Regions from separate parts of the Pseudomonas sp. HS6 genome, predicted to be linked through region 3. Evidence: predicted binding sites of a transcription regulator. Region 3 holds the regulator's gene; each other region holds the start of a gene.
The links. Region 3 encodes FliA, which starts transcription of late flagellar genes. Its sites were predicted from a motif close to CTAAAGTTTNNNNNNNNNNNGCCGNTAA; they were not measured.
Positions count from the first base shown of each region.

Region 1 (4,212 bases), 810 kb from region 3:
GTTTGAACGCGATTCTGAGTAACCCGCCGTTCCATGTCGGCGTGCATACCGACTATTTCGCCACAGAGAACTTGCTGCGAAAAGCAGCCAAACATCTGAAAAACGGAGGCGAACTGCGCCTGGTGGCGAACAGTTTCCTGAAGTACCAGCCGCTGATCGAAGAGCATCTGGGCGTGTGTGCGATCAAGGCCGAAGGCAATGGTTTCCGGATTTACCGGGCCAAGCGCGGCTGAAAATTAGCACTTGCCGAATGGATTCTGCCTAGGCAGAATCCGCTCCGTCCTAGGGGAGTAGTCTCCCACGAGCGCCATGCTCGTCCGGCATACGTCAACATACTTGATCCTCAGATCATGGCGTATGCGACCCAAGCGTCCGCAGCAGACGGATCGCAGGGTTTGACAAGACCTATGACACGCACACCTTACCCGGGGCGGGAAGGCTGTACGTGTCATAGCCGTGTCGACCCGCCCCTTAGGAAATCCTGATGCTGGACTCGTTACTCGTTCCCACCGCAATCGTTGCCTTGGCCGAAATCGGCGACAAGACGCAACTGCTCGCGCTGATTCTCGCCGCTCGCTTTCGCAAACCCTGGCCGATCATTGCCGGTATCGTTGCGGCGACCCTGGCCAACCACGCGGCAGCCGGTGCGGTAGGCGCCTGGTTCGGCAGCTTCTTCTCCGATACGGTCCTGCACTGGATTCTCGCCGCGAGCTTCACCGCCACCGCCCTGTGGACGCTGGTGCCGGACAAAATGGACGACGATGAAGCGAGCACCGCCCGCAAGTTCGGGCCGTTCCTGACCACGCTGATCGCCTTCTTCCTCGCGGAAATCGGCGACAAAACCCAGATCGCCACCGTGATGCTGGCCGCGCAATACCCGGAACTGTGGCTGGTGATCATCGGCACCACGCTCGGCATGTTGATTGCCAACGTACCAGTGGTTCTGGCGGGTAACTTTGCCGCAGACAAATTGCCATTGACCCTGATCCGTCGCCTCGCGGCTTCGGCGTTCATGATTCTGGCGATCGTCGCGGTATACAAGGCGATGCAGAGCAGCGGCTGGGTCTGATCCGGCAGATCGCTCCCACACTCGGTGTGGGAGCGATCATTGTTTCAGGACTTGGGCGCTTTCTCGTAAAGCGGCATGACCTTCGGAATGGCCGCCTGCAATGAGGCGATCCGGCTGGACGATGCCGGGTGAGTGCTCATGAACTCTGGTGGTGCACCTTCGGACGCCTTGCTCATCTTGTTCCACAGGGTGATCGCGGCGTTCGGGTTGTAGCCGGCGCGAGCGGCCAGTTCCAGGCCGATCAGGTCGGCTTCGTTCTCGTTGGCGCGGCTGTTGGGCAGCGTCATGCCGTAGTTGGCCACGGTGTCGGCCAACGCCAGGCTGTCCTGACCCAGGCCGAGCAATGCGCCAGCGCCCTGCTTGGCCATCTCGATGCCATAGGCCTTGGACATCGCTTCACGACCGTGCTCGCGCAGGGCGTGGGCGATTTCATGGCCCATGACTGCGGCGATTTCATCGTCGGTCAGTTTCAGGCTGTCGATCAGCCCGGTGTAGAAAATGATCTTGCCGCCAGGGCCGCAGTTGGCATTGAGCTCGTCACTCTTGATCAGGTTTACTTCCCACTGCCACTGCGCCGCATCCGGACGGAAGTTCGGCGCCTGGGCGATCAAGCGGTTGGCAATCGCCTGAACCCGTTTGGCTTCGTTGCTGGTCTTGTCCAGCACACCTTTGCTGGACGCCTCGCCAACGGTCTTCTGATAGGACTGGGCATACATCTGGTCGACCTCTTGCGAGGACAGCATGCTGAACATGTACTGCTTGCGCTCCACGCCCACGGCACCGCCGCTGGTGGTGTTGACCGACTGACAACCGGCCAGCAACAGCGCCGCGCTCAGTGCACCTACAACCAATGTCTTGTTCATTCAAAAGCTCCCTGAAAACATGCCGCGTATCCTAGGCGGGTAATTGTATCGACGCCAGATACAACAGACGTGATGCACGCACTTTCAGAAGGCGCCCGCCCGACCTGTAGGAAAAAATTCACATCCCCTTGCAAGCCCTTTGCAACTGCGTCGCGTACTGATCCATTTGCGACATCCACCTTCAATTGCTCGCACTTCGCCTCATGGCGCAATAGTGGCTGCCGATACAGCAGCGCAGACGTCCTCTTGCGTGCGGAGCTTCCATGAAATTCAAGTCGATCCAGTTTTCCGTGGCGGCCCTGGCCGGCGCCATCGTTCTCAGCGTGGTGGCGGCGCTGGTGCTGTATGCGCTGTTTTCCGGCGCCCGCACCCAAGAGATGGTTCAACAACGAACCCAGGCTCAGTTCGAGCAAGTCATCGAACAACGCCTGACCTCGCTGGCGCAAACCCAGGTCAGCCAGATCCAGCGCGAGCTGGAAGCGCCACTGCTGATTGCCGGCGGACTGGTGCGGGTCAACGCCCTGCTTGGCACCCCGGGCGCCGATGGTCAGCCGCGACTGAGCGTCAGCCGCGAGCAACTGATCAGCCTGATCAAGGAAAACGTCGAGAAGAACCCGAAGATTCTCGGCACCTACATCGGTTGGGAAAAGAACGCACTGGACCACAATGACGCGGCCTACGTCGGCACCAGCATAGTCGGCATCGACGCCGCCAACGGGCGCTTCCTGCCGTGGTGGTTCCGCAACGAGGACGGTACCCTGGGCCTGGACAAACTGGTGGACGTCGACGACCAGAAAGTCCTGTCCACCGGCGTGCGTGCCAGCGAGTACTACCTGTGTTCGAAAGAAACCAAGAAATCCTGCGTGATCGATCCGGCGCCCTACAAAGTCGGCGACAAGATCGTCATGCTCGCATCCTTTATTAAACCGATCATGCTCAACGGCGCCTTCCAGGGCATCGTCGGTGCCGACCTGTCGGTGAACTTCATCCAGGAAATGCTCCTCGGCGCGAACCAGAAACTGTACAGCGGCGCCGGGCAAATGGCCCTGATCGGCGGCAACGGCCGGATCGTCGCCTACACCAAGGACCCGAGCAAATTCGGCGAGAAAGTCAGCGACATCCTCGATGCCCAGCAGATTGCCAACATGGCCAATATCAAGCGCGGCGAAGTGACCTACACCGTCAATAAGGAGTCGGGCCGGATCGAGTTGTACCTGCCGTTCGGCATCGGCCAGACCGACGCACGCTGGACGCTGATGCTGCAATTGCCGCTCGACGCGGTGATGGCGGATCTGCAGAAACTTCAGGGCGACCTCGACGCCCAGCGCAAATCCGACACCTTCGGCATGGCCATGGTCGGTCTGATCATCGCCGGCCTCGGTTTGCTGGTGATCTGGCTGGTGGGCCACGGTATCGCTCGGCCACTGAAGCAAATGGTCACCATGCTCGATGACATCGCCCAGGGCGAAGGCGATCTGACCCGTCGCTTGAGCAGTGACCGCAATGACGAACTCGGTTCAATCGCCAAAGGCTTCAATACCTTCCTCGCGAAGTTGCAGGCGATGATCACGCAGGTGGTGTCGTCGGTACAGAGCGTCAGCGACTCTTCGGAACACACGGCAGACATCGCGATCCGTACCAACATCGGCATACAAAAGCAGATGGCCGAGATTGATCAGGTCGCCACCGCCGTGCAGGAAATGACGGCGACCGCTCAGGACGTGGCGCGCAATGCGACCCAGGCCGCGCAAGCTGCCAGCCATGCCGATCAGGCTGCCAGCCAGGGCATGCAGATCGTGCGCGATACGTCGAACTCGATCGGCGTGCTGGCCGTGGAAATCAGCAAGGCCGTGGACGTAGTGCAGACGCTGGCCAAGGACAGCGAAAACATCAACGCGATCCTCACCGCCATTCGCGGAATCGCCGAGCAGACCAACCTGCTGGCCCTCAACGCAGCCATCGAGGCCGCCCGTGCCGGCGAGCAGGGTCGCGGGTTTGCCGTGGTGGCCGACGAGGTACGCAACCTGGCGCAGAAAACCCAGAAGGCCACCGAAGAAATCCAGAGCATGATCCAGCAACTGCAACAGGGCACACGTGATGTGGTGCGGGTCATGGAAGACAGCCAGAACCGCACCGACGAAAGCGTGCAGCACGCGGCCAAGGCGGCCGAAGCGCTGGAGACCATTACCCAGGCGGTGTCGGTGATCAACGACATGAACACCCAGATTGCCAGCGCCGCCGAGGAACAGAGCGCGGTGGCTGACGATATCAACCGCAATG
Region 1 is NZ_CP067412.1:6,225,185-6,229,396, reverse strand. Features, by position in the region: gene JJN09_RS28195 (class I SAM-dependent methyltransferase) at 1-233, shown strand, start outside; yybP-ykoY riboswitch at 274-396, shown strand; gene JJN09_RS28190 (TMEM165/GDT1 family protein) at 485-1,069, shown strand; gene JJN09_RS28185 (M48 family metallopeptidase) at 1,114-1,932, opposite strand; gene JJN09_RS28180 (methyl-accepting chemotaxis protein) at 2,196-4,212, shown strand, end outside.
Region 1: a site for FliA is predicted at 2,133-2,160, ahead of JJN09_RS28180 (methyl-accepting chemotaxis protein). Genes of this name have one in related genera too.

Region 2 (4,212 bases), 2.2 Mb from region 3:
ACTGGCGGGTCAGACGCTCAGGCGAGCGGTGACGTCGTTCAGTTGGCCGGAGAGGCCGTGCAGGTTCTGACTGGCGCTTTCGGTGCGCTGCACGTTGTCGAGGTTGGTGCTGGCAATCGAGGTGATCTCGGTCAGGTTGCGCGAGATGTCCTCGGCCACCGAGGTCTGCTCTTCCGCCGCCGTAGCGATCTGGCGGTTCATGTCGCGGATCGCTTCCACCGCGTGGGTGATGCGCTCGAGCATGGCGCCGGCCTGGGTCACTTGCTCGACGCTTTCATCGCTGCGGGTCTGGCCGCTGTCGATGGCGTGGGCTGCATCCACCGCGCCGGTCTGCACGCTCTGGATGATCTGGTTGATCTCGATGATCGACTCCGCCGTGCGCTGCGCCAGATTACGCACTTCGTCAGCCACCACCGCAAAACCACGCCCGGCTTCACCGGCACGGGCCGCTTCGATGGCGGCGTTGAGCGCCAGCAGGTTGGTCTGCTCGGCGATCCCGCGAATCACTTCCAGCACCTTGCCGATGCGGCCGCTGTCGGCTTCCAGACGACGGATCACGGTGGCGGTGTTGGCGATTTCGCCGCGCATCTGAGTGATGCTGTGGATGGTGCTCTGCATGACCTTTTCGCCCTGCTGGGCGGACTGGTCGGCATCGTCGGCAGCACGCGCCGCATCGGCCGCATGGCGGGCGACTTCCTGGGCGGTGGCGGACATTTCGTTCATCGCCGTGGCCACCTGATCGGTGCGGTTGAACTGCTCGTTGGTGCCGCCGGCCATCACGGTGGCGATGGCGTTCAACTCGCCGCTGGCGCTGTCCAGATCCTTGGCGCTGCGCTGCAGATGGTTGAAGGTTTCGGCGAGGAAATCGCGCAGGGTGTTGGCTGCTGCGGCCAGGTTGCCCAACTCGTCCTGACGGTCGCTGGACACACGCTCGACCAGACGGCCCTTGCTCAACTGGGTGACGTAGTCGATGAGTTTGCGGATCGGATCGACCAGGTTGCGGTTGACCAGCCACAGGCTCAGCAATCCGATCAACAGGCCGGACGCGAGCATCACCAGAATCCCCAGCATTACAGTGCGATCAGCGCCAGCGCTGATCAGCGCCGACTGTTCGGTGCCCTGCTTGCGCAGCTCGGCCACCAGTTCGCTCATCTGATCGCTGGCGGCGCGGTCGACGCCTTTGACGGCGGTGTCGCCAGCGGTCGGATCGGCACCGGCGGCGACGTAGGCATCGCGACCTTTCTGGTACGCGCTGCCGAGCAGACGGTGCTCTTCACGCAGCCGTTCGATACGGGTTTTCAGCGAAGGCTCGAGGCCTTTCTGATTGGCCAGTTCACCGAGGATGTTCTGCACATCGCGCTGGCGATCTTCGAACTGGCCCCAGTATTTGGCCAGGTCTGCCGGTTGCTTGCCGCGCAGCAGGACGTTTTTCCACTCCTGCACCTGCACCTTGAATTGCAGGTTGGCTTCGTCGATCAGTTGCGACGTGTGCAAGGGGCCGGCAATCAACTGGCTGTAGTTCTGCACGCCGTTGGACAGGAAATGAAAGCAGGCCAGCGCGATCAACAGCATCGCCAACAGACTGCCGCTCAGCAGGGCGAGAATTTGCGCTCTCAGGGATTTTTGCAACATCGCAGGTACTCATGACAGGGATGAGGCACGTCCGGTAAGACGTGAATTGTGGCCGGACATCCGTGTCGGCGAACCTTGGCTCTTGGCCGAAGGCGCGCAACCTAACTCATGCGTGATCGGCGTGCCAGAGGGCTTCTTGAGAAATATCCGACCGCCGGTAAGGCATTGATTCTGGCGTCATTTACCTGTCACCAAAACGTCACACGGCATTGCAATGATGCGGCTCAGGTGAATCTGCAAATCCCGCGACAGACGCCCTCCTCCCAGCGAGACTTCATGAACCACAGCCTCGATATCAGCCATCGCGATCCAGACCTGTTCGGCTTGCTCTACGGTTTTCGTTTCCGCCCCGGCGAGCGCGGTCGCGAAGTCGACTCGGCGACTGCATTGCGCTACCTGCAAGACGACACCGATGGCGACGAATTCCTCTGGCTGCACCTGAACCTCGCTCACGCCGCGTGCGAGCGTTGGATGAAAAGCCACCTGCAATTGCCCGAGGAGTTTTTCGAGGCGCTGCATGAAGGCTCGCGCTCGACTCGCATCGAGCATGTGGATTCGGCGTTGTTGGCTGTGGTCAACGACGTGGTATTCAACCTCAGCAGCATGGTCTCCTCGGACGTGTCGACGCTGTGGGTCTGCGTGCGCAGCAAACTGATCGTCAGTGCGCGCCTGCAACCGCTGCACTCGGTGGACAAGCTGCGTTCGTCGGTGAAGGCCGGCGAGCGCTTTCGCTCGCCCTCGGAATTGCTCGTGCACTTGCTGCGCGACCAGGGCGAAGTGCTGACCCAGATCGTGCGCAAGACCAGCATGAGCGTCGATCAGGTCGAGGACGAGTTGCTGTCCTCGCGACTGTCGACCAACCGCGCCGAACTCGGCGCCAACCGTCGGGTGCTGGTACGCCTGCAACGACTGCTGGCGCTGGAGCCGGGTTCGCTGCTGCGCCTGCTCAATCGGCCGCCGCCCTGGTTGCAGAAGGAAGACGTGAAAGAGCTGCGCAAGTCCACCGAAGAGTTCGCGCTGATCATCAACGACCTCACGGCCCTCGGCGAGCGGATCAAGCTGTTGCAGGAAGAGATCGCCGCCAACCTCAACGAACAGAGCAACCGCACGCTGTTCACCCTGACCGTGGTGACGGTGCTGGCGCTGCCGATCAACATCATTGCCGGTTTCTTCGGTATGAACGTCGGCGGCGTGCCGCTGGCCACTGATCCGGAAGGGTTCTGGATTCTGGTGGCGCTGGTGGTGACGTTTACCGTGATTGCCGGGCGCTGGGCGTTTCGCAAACGCGGGGACTATTAGGACCAGCGGCGCGGCTAATCGGCCAAACACTGACCTGCCGCAGTCTCTCTGTAATATTTAGCAACGATCATGGGCGACACTCCTTCCCCCGCTCAGGATTGTCCTCCCATGGCTACTCCCTCCCTGACCGCCAGCCCGGCCCCTGCCTCCAGCGGCAGGCCGGCGCTCGACAAGAAAACCGGCCCCTTCACTTACGTGGTGTTCTTTGCCGTGCTGGCCATGGGGATGCTCTTCACGGCCTACAGCCTGATGCACGACATGCACGAACTCGGCACGGTGGTCACCACCTGGACCCCGTTCCTGCTGCTCGGCGTGGCGCTGTTGATTGCGCTGGGCTTTGAGTTCGTCAACGGTTTCCACGACACCGCCAACGCCGTGGCCACAGTGATCTACACCCACTCGCTGCCGCCAAATGTGGCCGTGGTGTGGTCGGGTTTCTTCAACTTCCTCGGGGTGCTGCTGTCGAGCGGCGCGGTGGCGTTCGGCATCATTGCGTTGCTGCCGGTGGAGCTGATTCTGCAAGTCGGTTCGTCCGCCGGTTTCGCGATGATCTTCGCCCTGCTGATCGCTGCGATCCTGTGGAACCTCGGCACCTGGTGGCTGGGCCTGCCGGCCTCGTCGTCGCACACGCTGATCGGTTCGATCATCGGCGTTGGCGTGGCAAATGCCCTGATGCACGGTCGCGACGGCACCAGCGGTGTGGACTGGGCTCAGGCGACCAAGATTGGTTACGCACTGCTGCTGTCGCCGCTGGTGGGTTTCGGTTGTGCGGCGCTGTTGCTGCTGGCGCTGCGCGCGTTCGTGAAGAACCGTTCGCTGTACAAGGCCCCGGAAGGCAACACCCCGCCGCCGTGGTGGATTCGTAGTTTGCTGATCCTGACTTGCACCGGCGTGTCCTTCGCCCACGGTTCCAACGACGGCCAGAAAGGCATGGGCCTGATCATGCTGATTCTGGTTGGCACCCTGCCGATGGCTTATGCGCTGAACCGCACCATGCCGGAAGAGCAGTCGCTGCAATTCGCCGCTGTTGCCCAAGTGACCCAGCAAGCGCTGGTGAAAAGTGCGCCACTGCCGGCACCGGCCAATCCACGCGCAGTGCTCTCCGACTACGTGCGTAGCAAGGAAGCCACGCCGCAACTGATCCCCGCGCTCGCCTCCCTGACCGGGCACATCGGTGAAGAAGTCAAAGGCTACGGCTCGCTGGCGAAAGTCCCGGCCGAGGCCATGGGCAACGTGCGCAACGACATGTACCTGGCCAGCGAAACCATTCGCCTGATGGAC
Region 2 is NZ_CP067412.1:3,241,289-3,245,500, reverse strand. Features, by position in the region: gene JJN09_RS14650 (methyl-accepting chemotaxis protein) at 10-1,632, opposite strand; gene JJN09_RS14645 (transporter) at 1,909-2,931, shown strand; gene JJN09_RS14640 (inorganic phosphate transporter) at 3,040-4,212, shown strand, end outside.
Region 2: a site for FliA is predicted at 1,746-1,773, ahead of JJN09_RS14650 (methyl-accepting chemotaxis protein). Genes of this name have one in related genera too.

Region 3 (4,212 bases):
GCTGACCAGCGATATCGAAGAGCCTCGTCAGGCCTGGCGCATGCTGCTGGCGCACCTGGCGCGGATGATTGCCACACCGGAAGTCGAGCCACTGGAAGAGGGCGGGATCATTGCCATGGTCGGCCCGGCCGGAATGGGCAAGACCACCACCTTGGCCAAGCTCGCTGCCCGTTACGTGCTCAAGTACGGCGCGCAGAACATTGCGCTGGTGAGCATGGACAGTTTCCGCATCGGTGCTCAGGAACAGTTGAAAACCCTGGGCCGGATCCTCAATGTGTCGGTGACCCACGTCGATCCGGGCCAGTCCCTGGTGCAGGCGCTGGATCCACTGCTGCGCAAACGCGTGGTGCTGATCGATACCGCCGGCCTGCAGGCCAGCGATCCGGCATTGCGCATGCAGCTGGAAAGCCTGGCCAGTCGTGGCGTTCGGTCGAAAAATTATCTGGTACTGGCAACCACCAGCCAGAAACAGGTTCTAACCGCCGCTTATCACAGTTACAAGCGTTGCGGGCTCGCCGGGTGCATCCTGACTAAACTGGATGAGACGGCCAGCCTTGGCGAAGTGCTGAGCCTGGCGATCAGTCATGAACTGCCGGTCGCCTACCTGACCGACGGCCCACGGATTCCGGATGATCTGCATCTGCCGCGCCGTCATCAATTGGTCAGCCGCGCCGTCAGCGTGCAAATGCAGGAAGAACCCAGCGAAGAAGCCATGGCTGACATGTTCGCTGATATCTACCACAGTCCGACCAAGCAGGTTGGCTGAGGTAATGAACAGTTTTTGTACCTACATCGATGGTCTGCCATGCATTGTTCCGGTTGTGAACGCGCAGCCAGTAATGTGGCCTCCGTCTATGCAAGACAAGGTAAAGAAATAACATGGGCAGCATGCATCCCGTACAGGTGATCGCGGTGACCGGCGGCAAAGGTGGCGTCGGCAAGACTAACGTGTCAGTGAACTTGTCCCTGGCGCTGGCAGAGCTTGGCCGTCGGGTCATGCTGCTGGACGCCGACCTGGGTCTGGCGAACGTCGACGTTCTGCTGGGCCTCACGCCCAAACGTACCCTGGCCGATGTGATCGAGGGCCGCTGCGAGCTGCGCGACGTGCTGTTGCAAGGCCCCGGCGGGATCCGCATCGTGCCGGCCGCTTCCGGCACCCAGAGCATGGTTCACCTGAGCCCGGCCCAGCATGCCGGTCTGATTCAGGCGTTCAGCGACATCGGCGACAATCTCGACGTACTGGTGATCGACACCGCTGCGGGGATTGGTGACTCGGTAGTCAGTTTCGTTCGCGCGGCGCAAGAAGTGTTGCTGGTGGTCTGCGACGAGCCGACCTCGATCACCGACGCCTACGCACTGATCAAACTGCTGAACCGCGATTACGGCATGAACCGCTTCCGTGTCCTGGCCAACATGGCCCAGAGCCCGCAGGAAGGTCGCAATCTGTTCGCCAAGTTGACCAAGGTCACGGATCGCTTCCTCGACGTCGCCCTACAATACGTCGGCGCGGTGCCTTACGACGAAAGCGTGCGCAAGGCGGTGCAGAAGCAGCGTGCGGTCTATGAAGCCTTCCCGCGTTCCAAGTGCGCACTGGCGTTCAAGGCGATCGCACAGAAGGTCGACACCTGGCCGCTGCCCGCCAACCCGCGCGGCCACCTCGAATTTTTCGTCGAGCGCCTCGTGCAGCAAACGGCAGGACCTGTGCTATGACCGCCAGCGGTATGAATTTCTACAAGAAGTCGGCACGTGACGCGCAGTACGAGCTGATCGAGCGTTACGCGCCACTGGTCAAACGCATCGCCTATCACTTGCTGGCGCGATTGCCGGCCAGTGTGCAGGTCGAAGACCTGATTCAGGCCGGAATGATCGGCCTGCTCGAAGTCTCGACCAAATACGACGCCAGCAAGGGCGCCAGTTTCGAAACGTACGCGGGCATCCGGATCCGCGGCGCCATGCTCGATGAAGTACGCAAGGGGGACTGGGCACCGCGCTCGGTTCACCGCAACACCCGTATGGTCAGCGACGCGATTCGCTCGATTGAAGCTAAAACCGGCCGTGACGCTAAAGATCACGAGGTTGCGGCCGAACTCCAATTGAGTCTCGACGATTACTACGGGATTTTGAACGACACCCTGGGCAGCCGACTGTTCAGTTTCGACGACCTGCTGCAGGACGGCGAACACGAAGGGCTGCACGAGGATGGCGCCAGTGCTCATCTTGAGCCGTCGCGCGATCTGGAAGATGAGCGCTTCCAGGCTGCGTTGGCGGACGCGATTGCCAATTTGCCGGAGCGTGAGCGACTGGTGTTGGCGCTGTACTACGACGAAGAGCTGAACCTCAAGGAAATCGGTGAAGTCCTTGGCGTCAGTGAATCGCGGGTCAGCCAGTTACACAGCCAGTGCGCGGCCCGCTTGCGGGGGCGTTTGGGGGAGTGGCGAGCGCGCTGAAGGCAGTGTGGGGACGCTGCGAACGAGGCTGGTGCGGTGGTGAACGGCACCGGTCTTGCTCTGTTGTGCTCCAGACAGTCATCGAGTGCTTTGCCGGATTGATTGAAATGGCGCGTCCAGGTGCTGGGCGCGTTTAAGACTGCTTGGAGGTCGAATTGAACAAAGACATGAAAATCCTCATCGTTGATGACTTCTCAACGATGCGGCGGATCATCAAGAACCTGTTGCGTGACCTCGGGTTCACCAACACCGTTGAAGCCGACGATGGCACCACTGCCATTCCGGTACTCAACAGCGGCAGCATCGACTTTCTGGTGACCGACTGGAACATGCCTGGCATGACCGGTATCGACCTGCTGCGCCATGTGCGCGCCGATGAAAAACTCAAGCACCTGCCAGTGCTGATGGTGACTGCTGAAGCCAAGCGCGAGCAGATCATCGAAGCGGCCCAGGCCGGCGTTAACGGCTACGTGGTCAAACCTTTCACGGCTCAGGCGCTGAAAGAAAAAATCGAGAAGATTTTCGAACGCATCGGCTGATGACGCGCGGGGGAGCTATGGAGCATAACGAATCTTCACAGGGCGACTTCGAGTCGACTCTGAAAAAACACGCGGTCGAACTGGTCGAAAGCCTTGAAAAAGGCAGGTTCGGCGACGCTGTGCAACTGATCCATGAGCTCAATCAGACCCGTGACCGTGGCCTGTACCAGGAAGTGGGCAAGCTCACGCGCGAACTGCACAGTGCAATCGTCAACTTCCAGATCGACCCGCATATGCCGCAGGCCGAGGAAGTGTCGCAGATCACTGATGCGACCGAGCGTCTGGGCTATGTGGTCAAGCTGACCGAGGCGGCGGCCAACCGCACCATGGACCTGGTGGAAAGCGCCACGCCGGTGGTCAATGGCCTGGCTGACGAAGCCCAGGCATTGAGTGCCGACTGGGGACGCTTCATGCGCCGTGAAGTCGGGGCTGAAGAGTTCCGCGAGCTGGCGCGTCGGGTCGACGGTTTTCTGACACGCAGCAGCACGGACAACCGCGCAGTGTCGAGCAACCTCAACGACATTCTGCTGGCCCAGGATTACCAGGACCTCACCGGTCAAGTGATCAAGCGCGTGACCCAACTGGTCACCGAAGTCGAAAGCAATCTGCTCAAACTCGTGCTCATGGCCAGTCAGGTGGACCGCTTTGCGGGCATCGAACATGACCGTGCGGCGATGCTCGCTGAAAAAGATCCACAAAAACATCTCTCGCAGGGTGAAGGTCCGCAGATTCATGCCGATAAACGAGAAGACGTTGTGTCCGGTCAGGACGATGTGGACGATTTGTTATCCAGCCTTGGATTCTAGAGTTTTGGAATTATAGGTTTTTTGGGTTTTTAGACCTGTAGGAGCACCCCATTAATGAGCTTCGGCGCCGATGAAGAGATCCTTCAGGATTTCCTGGTTGAGGCCGGCGAGATTCTTGAGCAACTGTCCGAACAACTGGTCGAGCTGGAAAGCCGCCCGGATGACGCAGATCTGCTCAACGCAATTTTTCGCGGTTTCCACACTGTAAAAGGGGGCGCCGGCTTCCTTCAGCTCAATGAGCTGGTGGAGTGCTGTCACATCGCCGAGAACGTGTTCGACATCCTGCGCAAGGGTGAGCGTCGCGTAGATGCAGAACTGATGGACGTGGTGCTCGAAGCGCTGGACGCGGTGAACAGCATGTTCACTGAAGTCCGCGATCGCAGCCCGATCACTGCCGCAACCCCGGAACTGCTGGCCGCT
Region 3 is NZ_CP067412.1:5,410,263-5,414,474, forward strand. Features, by position in the region: gene flhF (flagellar biosynthesis protein FlhF) at 1-766, shown strand, start outside; gene fleN (flagellar synthesis regulator FleN) at 880-1,710, shown strand; gene fliA (RNA polymerase sigma factor FliA) at 1,707-2,447, shown strand; gene JJN09_RS24540 (chemotaxis response regulator CheY) at 2,615-2,986, shown strand; gene JJN09_RS24545 (protein phosphatase CheZ) at 3,004-3,792, shown strand; gene JJN09_RS24550 (chemotaxis protein CheA) at 3,847-4,212, shown strand, end outside.